Regions from separate parts of the Oleomonas cavernae genome, predicted to be linked through region 1. Evidence: riboswitches for the same ligand, from Rfam matches in the RefSeq annotation. Region 1 holds a riboswitch; the other holds the start of a gene.

Region 1 (4,620 bases):
GTGCTGCCCCAGAATGGATCCCGGCCTTCGCCGGGATGACGGGTGGGAGGGGGAGTTCGCCACACAGCGGCAGCGGCGCCGGCTCGCCGGCCGGCATCTCTCCCCGGCCGCCGAGATATGCCATGAGTTCCACCGCCAGGCGCATGTTCGCCGCGCCGCCATGGCGGAAGCAGCCATCCAGCTTGTCGACGATCTCGGCCGGCGCAGTTGAGAGCGCCGCCAGCCGCTCGTCCGGCCGCCCGTCGCCGGGGATCAGTACCAGTGCCACACCCCGCTTGCGCGCCAGCCCGGCCAGTTCCTCCGCCCCGTAACGCCAATAGTCCAGCCCGCCCAGCAGGCGCACGACGATGGCCCGGGCGTGGGCGGCGGTCTTCTCCAGGTAGAGGTCGACCGACAGGGGATGGCGCAGGCGGGCGAGACTCGCGGTCTGCACCGGCGTGCCGACGAAGGCGGCAAGGTCGCTGTCGGTGAAGGACAGGAACAGCAGGTCCGCGGGCGCATGGTCGAGGTCGACGGCGGCATCCGCCTCGTCCAGGCCATGGGTCTCGCGAACCAGGATGTGCATGTCAGGCCTTCAGCGCTGCTTCGATGCCGGCCCGGTCCAGGCCGCGCTCGCCGATCACCACGATGCGGCTGATGCGCGCCTCCTCCGGGTTCCAGGCCCGCTCGAACTGGTGGCGGAAGCGGTTGCCCACGCCCTGGACCAGCAGGCGCAGCGGCTTGCCCGCCACGGCGGCGAAGCCCTTCATGCGCAGCACGCCGAAACGTTCGGCCGTGGCGGCCAGACGGGCGACGAAACCGTCGGCATCGGCGGCGGGGGCGAGATCGACCACGAAGCTTTCGAAATCGTCATGCTCGTGCGCGCCGTCTTCCGCGTCGTGGTGCGACGGGCGGCTGGCCAGGTCGTTCTCCGCCTTGGCATCCAGGCCCAGCAGGACGTTGAGATCGACCCGGCATTCCTGGGTGCTGACCATGCGCGGCCGCCGCGTGCCGGCCTCGCCGATGCGGATCTTCAGCTCGCTGATCACCTCGGCCGAGAGCAGGTCGGCCTTGTTCACCAGGATCAGGTCGGCGGCATTCACCTGGTCCTCGAACACCTCGGCCAGCGGGTTGTCGTGGTCGAGGGAGGGGTCCGCCGCCGCCTGGGCGGCCAGGGCAGCGGGATCGTCGGCAAAGCGGCCGTCGGCCACCGCCGGGCCGTCCACCACCGCGATCACCCCGTCGACGGTGACGCGCGAGCGGATCGCCGGCCAGTCGAAGGCTTTCAGAAGCGGTTTCGGCAGGGCCAGGCCGGAGGTTTCGATCAGGATGTGCTGCGGCGGGTTTTCCCGGTTCAGCAAGGCTTCCATCGTGGGCACGAAATCATCGGCCACGGTGCAGCACAGGCAGCCGTTGGCGAGTTCCACGATGTTCTCCTCAGGGCAGACATCGATGCCGCAGCCGCGCAGCAGGTCGCCGTCGACGCCGACCTCGCCGAATTCATTGACGATGACCGCGATGCGCCGGCCTTGCGCATTCTCCAGCACATGGCGCACCAGGGTGGTCTTGCCGGCACCCAGGAAGCCGGTGACGACGGTGACGGGAATCTTGGGTGAGGTCAGGTTCATTGCGCGGCATCCTTGAAGACGGGGGCCAGTGCCGGGACACGGGCGATGATGTTGTGGTGGAGCGAGGCCGGCCTCCCTGAGCGCAGCACGATGCCGGCACCCGAGGCGCCATAGGCGCGGGCATAGGCGATCAGGTCGGCGGCGTGATCGGCGGTAAGCTCGCCGACGATGTAGGACCATTTGCCGGCTTGCGAGAGCACGGCGGTGCAGGCCCGCTCGCAACTGGCCAGGCACACCACGGGGTTCAAATGACAGGCGGCGTCCGCTTCGGCCGCGAGCAGGTCGGCCACCGCCTGCGCCAGCAACTCGCCGGGGCGAGGTGCATCATCCGCCAATTCCCCGGCCGGGCGGCAGGTGGTGCAGATGTGCAGTGTCGGCAGATCGCTCAAAGACCGGACCCCTTCAGGCGCGTCAATCACCGGGGGCAAGGTCTGGCACGGGCCGGCATGGCCGATGCCCGGCACCCGAACACCGGGTGCCGCCGCCGCCAGGGCACCCCGCCCGGCGATCGGAAAAGCAGTGGGACGGCAGGTCTCCTGGCTCGCGGATCGTCGCCATCGCGTCGCCTTCCCGGGCTCACCCAGTGGCATCCTGACGCGCGGCTGGCCGCCTACAGTTGCGGGGGCAGTTGCGGAATGGGGCCTTTGGGACCCGCCACCGCATTCCCTTTTCACCATGCCGCAAGGCACGGACCGTCGCCCTTTGAGTATGTCGCGCCGCCCTGCCTGTCAATCATGGTCGCCGATCGCCGCCTTGCGGGCGGCGCGGCATTCATGCTTTTCATGGGGTCATGACCGATTCCATGACCCCTGATGAGGCCGAACGCCACCGCGCCAAGATGGCCAGGCGCAAGGCCGTGCAGGACGCGGAAGTGGCGTCCAAGACCCTGGAGAAGGGCCTGCTGATCGTCAACACCGGCCCTGGCAAGGGCAAGTCGACGGCGGCCTTTGGCCTCGCCCTGCGCATGATCGGCCATGGCCGCAAGGTGGGCGTGGTGCAGTTCATCAAGGGCGCCTGGGCGACCGGCGAACGCACCACCTTCGAGCGTTTCGGCGACCTTGTTGAATGGCACAGCATGGGCGAGGGCTTCACCTGGGAAACCCAGGACAAGGCCCGCGACATCGCCGCCGCGGCCAAGGCCTGGGACAAGGTTCTGGCCATGCTGGCCGATCCCTCCTTCTCGCTGCTGGTGCTGGACGAGCTCAACATCGCCCTGCGCTATGACTATCTGGATCTGGGCCAGGTGGTCGCTGCGCTGAGCAACCGGCGCGCCGGCCTGCACGTCGTGGTCACCGGCCGCAATGCCAAGCCCGAGTTGATCGCCGCGGCCGACCTGGTGACCGAGATGGGCCAGGTGAAGCATCACTTCGCGGCAGGCGTGAAGGCGCAGGCGGGCATCGAATTCTGATGGCCGCCCGGGCGATCATGTTCCAGGGCACCGGCTCCAACGTCGGCAAGTCCCTGCTGGTGGCAGGGCTGGCCCGGGCCTGCGTGAAGCGCGGCCTGGTCGTGCGGCCGTTCAAGCCGCAGAACATGTCCAACAATGCGGCCGTCACGCCCGACGGCGGCGAGATCGGCCGGGCCCAGGCCCTGCAGGCCCGCGCCGCCGGCATCGCTCCCTCAGTCCACATGAACCCGGTGCTGCTGAAACCGCAAAGCGAGACCGGCGCCCAGATCGTGGTCCAGGGCAGGGTCTTCGGCAACGCCGGCGCGCGGGATTACCAGGCCCGCAAGTGCGACCTGCTGCCCCATGTCCTCGATTCCTTCGGGCGGATGAAGGCGCAGGCCGACATCGTCCTGGTCGAGGGGGCGGGCAGCGCGTCGGAGGTCAACCTGCGCGCCCACGACATCGCCAACATGGGCTTTGCCCGGGCCGCCGACGTGCCCGTGGTGCTGATCGGCGACATCGACCGGGGCGGCGTCATCGCCGCCCTGGTCGGCACCCACACGGTGATCGAGCCGGACGATGCCCGCCAGATCGTCGGCTTCATCGTCAACCGGATGCGCGGCGATCCCACCCTGTTTGCCAGCGGCATGGAGTTCATCGCCCAGCGTACCGGCTGGGCGGCCCTGGGCCTGGTGCCCTTCTTCGACGGCGCCCGGGCCCTGCCGGCGGAAGATGCCTATGACCTCGCCGAACGCCCCCAACGGGCGGGCGGCAGCTTGCGCATCGTGGTGCCGGTCTTGCCACGCATCGCCAATTTCGACGACCTCGATCCCCTGGGTGCCGAGCCGGGCGTCACTCTGGTCATGGCGGAACCGGGCAAGCCCCTGCCGCCGGCCGACCTGATCGTGCTGCCGGGATCGAAGGCCACGATCGCCGACCTGGCGGCCTTGCGTGCTTGGGGCTGGGACATCGACATCCTGGCCCATCACCGCCAGGGCCGGCCGGTGCTGGGCCTGTGCGGCGGCTATCAGATCCTGGGGCGCTCCATCGCCGATCCCGACGGCATCGAGGGCCCGGCCGGCGCGGTGGCTGGCCTGGGCCTGCTCGAGGTCGACACCGTGCTGACCGCCGACAAGCGCTTGGTCGAGGTGCAGGGCCACAGCCTGGCCGACGGCAAGCCGTTCCACGGCTACGAAATGCACATGGGCCGCACCGATGGTCCGGACACGGCGCGTGCGGTCGTGGCCTTCGCCGACGGCCGCCGTGACGGCGCCGCCTCGGCCGACGGCCTGGTCACCGGTACCTATGTCCACGGCTTGTTCGCCGACGACGCCCAGCGCGCCGCCTGGCTCACCCGCTTAGGGAGCACGGCCTCGGGCCTTGATCACGGCCACCTGATCGAGGCCACCCTCGACGCGCTTGCGGCGCACCTGGAAAAGCACATCGACATCGACCGGCTGCTGACCCTGGCCCGGTAACCTCCGTCGTCATCCCGGCGAAGGCCGGGATCCATTCTGGGGCAGCGCGCGATGTCGCAATGGATTCCGGCCTTCGCCGGAATGACGATTAGGGCAATGACGGTTTGGGTTACGCCGCCTTGGCCGTAGCCGTCCGCAAGACGTCGAG
Region 2 (4,620 bases), on a different contig from region 1:
CTGCTGAGTGTGTCACCGTAGACCTTGGGGCCGTTCAGCGCCAAGTCCAGGGCGCCGGCCATGGCTGCTTCCGGCCAGCCGGCATTGGGCGACTTGTGCTGCCGCGCATCCCGCCAGGCCGCCCGCAACGCGGCCCTCGCGTCGGCGCCGGGCGCGATCAGGGCGGCGGCGGCCAGCCACAGGGCGCTGAGGCGCGAGGCGGGCAGGTTCACGACATCGTCGGTGCGCGCGGCGGCCCAGCCGAAGGCCTGGTGGCGCGCCGTCTTGTGGCCGATCATGCTGTCGGCGGTGTTGATCGCCTTGTAGCCGACGATGCCGGGCAGGCCCAGCAGGGCGCACCAGAAGGCCGGCGCCACGATGCCGTCGGAGAAATTCTCGCCCAGGCTCTCGATCGCCGCCCGGGCGACGCCGGCCTCGTCCAGGGTGCTGGTGTTGCGGCCCACGATCATGGCGACGGCCCGGCGGCCGCCCGCCAGGCCCTGGGTTTCCAGCGCCGTGGCTACGGCGACGACATGGGCATCGAGGCTGCGCTGGGCGATCAGGGTCGAGGCCAGGATCGCCAGCACGACGATGCCGGCACCCCAGGGCAGGTAAAGCAGGATCAGGTATTGCAGGCCCCAGGCGGGTAGCATGGTCAAGGCCAGCAGGGCGCCCAAGGCCGCGACCCCATTGAGCCGGCGGGCACTGTCCGGCATGGTCGCGCGGTTGAGGCTGCGGTCGAGTCGGCTGATCAGCGCGCCGATCCAGATGACCGGGTGGCCGATCAGCGGGATCAGGCGTTGCGGATAGCCGAAAGCGGCCTCCAGCCCAGGGCGGCCAATAAGATCAGGAGGGGGGGCTCGATGCTCATGGAGGGCGCCACAGCTAGCACGAAAGCGCCAGGCAGGGCAGATCCCTTGTCGACGCACGGCGGCCATCGCTCGGCCGCGCAGGCCCGCTTTCCAGGCGCCCCCCAACCCTGGCTCGACCTGTCGACCGGGATCAACCCATTGCCTATCCCCTCCCGGCCCTGTCCCCGGCGGTCTTCACCGCTCTGCCGGACCCGGCCGCCCTGGCGGCACTGGAGGCCGCGGCGGCCAGGGCCTATGGCGTCGCCGATCCGTCGCTGGTGGTGGCGGCACCCGGCACGCAGATCCTGATCGACCTGCTGCCCCGGCTGTTGCCGCCGGCCGATGTCGCCGTGCTGGGCCGACCTACGGCGAGCATGGGCCTGGCTGGCTGCGGGCCGGCCACCGGCTGCGCAGCGCCCGCTACCTGCACGACTTGCGGCAGGCCAAGGTTGCCGTGGTGGTCAATCCCAACAACCCCGATGGCCGCATCCTGGCGGCGGCCGACCTGCTGGCCCTGGGCGCGGCGCTCGACGCCCGGGGCGGCCTGCTGGTGGTGGACGAGGCCTTTGCCGACCTGGAGGCGGGCACGTTCAGCCTGGGTTCGCGCCTGCCGCGGCCGGGCATCGTGGTGCTCCGCTCCTTCGGCAAGACCTATGGCCTGGCCGGCCTGCGCTTGGGCTTCGCCCTGGCCCCGGCCGATATCGCGGCCGAGATTCGCGCCGCCCTGGGGCCCTGGGCGGTCTCGGGCCCCGCCATCGCCGTGGGGACGGCGGCCCTGGCCGACCGGCTTTGGCTCGAAGCGTCGGCGGCGCGCTGTTCTGCCGATGCCCTGGACCTGGACCGGCTCATGGCCGGGCCGGCTTTGACGCCCTGGGCGGGACCAGGCTGTTCCGCCTCTATCGCCACGACGAGGCGGCCGCATGGTTCGAGCGACTGGGCAAGGCCGGCATTCTGGTGCGCCCCTTCGACTACCAGCCCGATTGGCTGCGCCTGGGGCTTCCCGGCGACAAGGCATCCTGGGCGCGCCTCGAGGAGGCCCTGCGATGACCGGCCAGGCCCCGCCTGTCTTCGATGCGGACTTCCGCCGCCATTTCGAGGAATTGCTGCGCTGGCGCCGCGACGTCCGCCGCTTCCGCCGCGAGCCGCTGGCGCCGGGCCTGCTGCACCAGTTGCTGGAACTGGCGGACCTGGCGCCCTCGGTCGGCAATTGCCAGCCCTGGCGCTTCGTGGTGGTCGAGGATTCAGGCGTCCGCGCCGCCGTGCGGGCCAATTTCCAGGCTGCCAATGCCGCCGCCCTGGACAACTACCAGGGCGAGCGGGCGCGGCTCTATGCCAGCCTGAAGCTCTCAGGCCTCGACGATGCCCCGGTGCACCTGGCGGTCTTCGCCGACCTCAACCCGGCGCAAGGTTTCGGCCTGGGCCGCCAGACCATGCCCGAAACCATCGAGCATTCCGCGACCACGGCGGTGCACACTTTCTGGTTGGCGGCGCGGGCCTTCGGCGTCGGCGTCGGCTGGGTCTCGATCCTCGATCCCGACGAGATCAACACCCTGCTGGACTGTCCGCCCGGCTGGCATCTGGTGGCCTATTTGTGCGTCGGCTACCCGGTCGAGGAGCACGAGGATCCGGAGCTGGAACGCCACGGCTGGCAGGGGCGCACGCCGCTGTCGACCCGGCTTTCGGTCAAATGACGCTCGATTGTTTGTGGCAATTGCGTTAGCGTCGCCGCTGGATTGGTCCCGCAAGGGCTAAGAGGGAACGCGGTCGAATACCGCGGCTGTCCCCGCAACTGTAGGCGCCGACGCTGCCTTCCGAGTCCCACTGGCCTCTGCCGGGAAGGGGGAGGGCGGAGCAGGGCGCGAGCCAGGAGACCTGCCGATCCGACCGGAACACCAACTGCGCCGCCGGTGGAGCGGCAGAAAGAGTAAGAGATCATGACGACCAAGGCTGCCTCCCTACCCCAAACCGTTGCCGTTCCGCGCTCGCGCCTGGCCGTTGCCGCCAGCCTGTTTGCGATGGGCGTCGGCTTCGTCTTCCTGGTGGGGTTCTCGCACCCGCAGTCGCTGCACGATGCCGCGCACGACACCCGCCACGGTCTCTCGTTCCCCTGCCACTGAGGTTGCCATGTTCGGACGTCTTGCGGCCTGCGGCCTTGCCGGCGGGATCCTCGGCGGCTGCCTTGTGGCGGCCATCCAGGCGGTAACCACCACCCCCCTTATCCTCCACGCCGAACTGTTCGAGGTACACGAGGTCGCGGACGCCGCCGGTATCATCCTCGCGCACGCCCATGGCACGGCCAGTGATGCGGTTGCCCATGCCGACGGCTATGACACCACGCGCCTGTTCATGACCTCGATCATGACGGTGGTCTGCGCCATCGGTTATGGCTGGATCCTGCTGTCGGCCATGTACCTGAAGGGTGCGGCGATCACCGCGCGCAGCATCCTGCCCTGGGCGATCGCGGCCTTCGTCGCCACCGGGCTGGCCCCGTCCCTGGGCCTGGCGCCGGAACTGCCGGGCTCGGCCGCGGCGGATCTCGATGCAAGGCAACTGTGGTGGGCCGGTACGGCCCTGGCGACCGCCGTCGGCATCGCCTTGATCGCCTTCAGCCGCAACCCGCTGTGGATCGTCGCCGCCCTGGTGCTGATCGTGCTGCCGCACATCATCGGCGCGCCGGTGCCGCCCGATCCCGAAAGCCGCGTGCCGGCCGAAGTCGCGGCGGAATTCGCCGGGGCCTCGCTGGTCGTCCAGTTCCTGGCCTGGGTCATCCCCGGTGCCATCGCCGGCTTCCTGGCCCAGCGCCTTATCCGCCCCGAGCCGGTCGCCGCATAACGCTCAGGGGGAGGGGAACCACCCCCCTTGCCCGATTTCACGATGCCCCCTAGGCTTGGGGCATCGTGAAAATCATTGATTACCTTGCCCGAGAACACCTCACCCTGACCGAATTTGCCCGGCGTGCCGGCGTTTCCGTCGCGGCCATGAGCCGCTATATCAGCGGTCAGCAGATCCCCCGTCCCGAGGCCATGCGCCGCCTGGCCGAGGCCTCCAACAACCACGTCTCGCCCGGCGATTTCTATGCCCCGGCGGGCCAGGGGGTGATCCGCACGATCCCGTCGCGGCGGCCCGCCACTTCCTGGAGACGCGGCCCGAGATCCGCTTCATCGACCTCTTCATCGCCGATACCAACGGGGTCTGCCGCGGCAAGCGGGCGACCCGGGGCGAGGCGCTGGAGGTGATCGAGCATGGGCTGAAACTGGTCGGCTCGGTCTTCGGCCTCGACATCCACGGCGACAATGTCGAGGAGACGGGCCTTGGCATGGCGACCGGCGACCGCGACCAGATCGGTGTGCCCATCGACGGCCGCATCCTGCCCATGCTGTGGGCCGGGCCTGATGCCGCCCAGATGCACCTGACCCTGCTGGACGAGGACGGCTCGCCCTTCTTCGCCGATCCAAGGCAGGTGCTGGGCGATGTCCTGGCCAAGTTCAAGGCCCTGGGCCTGACCCCGGTGGTGGCCTGCGAACTGGAATTCTACCTGATCGACAATGCGCGCGACGCCAAGGGCGGCCCGCAACCCGTGCCGTCCCCCTTCACCGGGCGGCGCGACTGGACCACCCAGGTCCTGTCGCTGGAAGACATGGACGCGCACCGTGCCCTCTTGACCGAAATCGCCGAGGCGCTGGAGGCCCAGGGCGTGCCCGCCACGGGTGCCTTGAGCGAGTACGCGCCGGGCCAGTTCGAGATCAACCTGCATCATGTCGCCGATGCCCAGGCCGCCTGCGACCATGCC

The links. Region 1 has a riboswitch for cobalamin ahead of D3874_RS15505 (DUF1636 family protein). Riboswitches for the same ligand answer to the same signal wherever they lie in the genome.
Region 2: it holds a riboswitch for cobalamin, as region 1 does, so the genes downstream of both, D3874_RS00670 (CbtB domain-containing protein) here and D3874_RS15505 (DUF1636 family protein) in region 1, are expected to answer to the same signal.

Annotation. Positions count from the first base shown of each region.
Region 1 covers NZ_QYUK01000011.1:2,427,176-2,431,795, reverse strand. The annotation lists gene cobN (cobaltochelatase subunit CobN) at 1-565, opposite strand, end outside; gene cobW (cobalamin biosynthesis protein CobW) at 567-1,607, opposite strand; gene D3874_RS15505 (DUF1636 family protein) at 1,604-1,996, opposite strand; cobalamin riboswitch at 2,117-2,319, opposite strand; gene cobO (cob(I)yrinic acid a,c-diamide adenosyltransferase) at 2,398-3,015, shown strand; gene D3874_RS15495 (cobyric acid synthase) at 3,015-4,472, shown strand; gene D3874_RS15490 (fatty acid desaturase family protein) at 4,582-4,620, opposite strand, start outside.
Region 2 covers NZ_QYUK01000008.1:93,311-97,930, reverse strand. The annotation lists gene cbiB (adenosylcobinamide-phosphate synthase CbiB) at 1-917, opposite strand, end outside; partial or broken gene D3874_RS29830 (aminotransferase class I/II-fold pyridoxal phosphate-dependent enzyme) at 1,285-1,587, shown strand; gene D3874_RS29825 (hypothetical protein) at 1,620-1,877, shown strand; gene bluB (5,6-dimethylbenzimidazole synthase) at 1,874-2,521, shown strand; cobalamin riboswitch at 2,548-2,724, shown strand; gene D3874_RS00670 (CbtB domain-containing protein) at 2,765-2,947, shown strand; gene D3874_RS00665 (CbtA family protein) at 2,955-3,662, shown strand; gene D3874_RS31790 (helix-turn-helix domain-containing protein) at 3,728-4,066, shown strand; gene D3874_RS00655 (glutamine synthetase family protein) at 4,063-4,620, shown strand, end outside.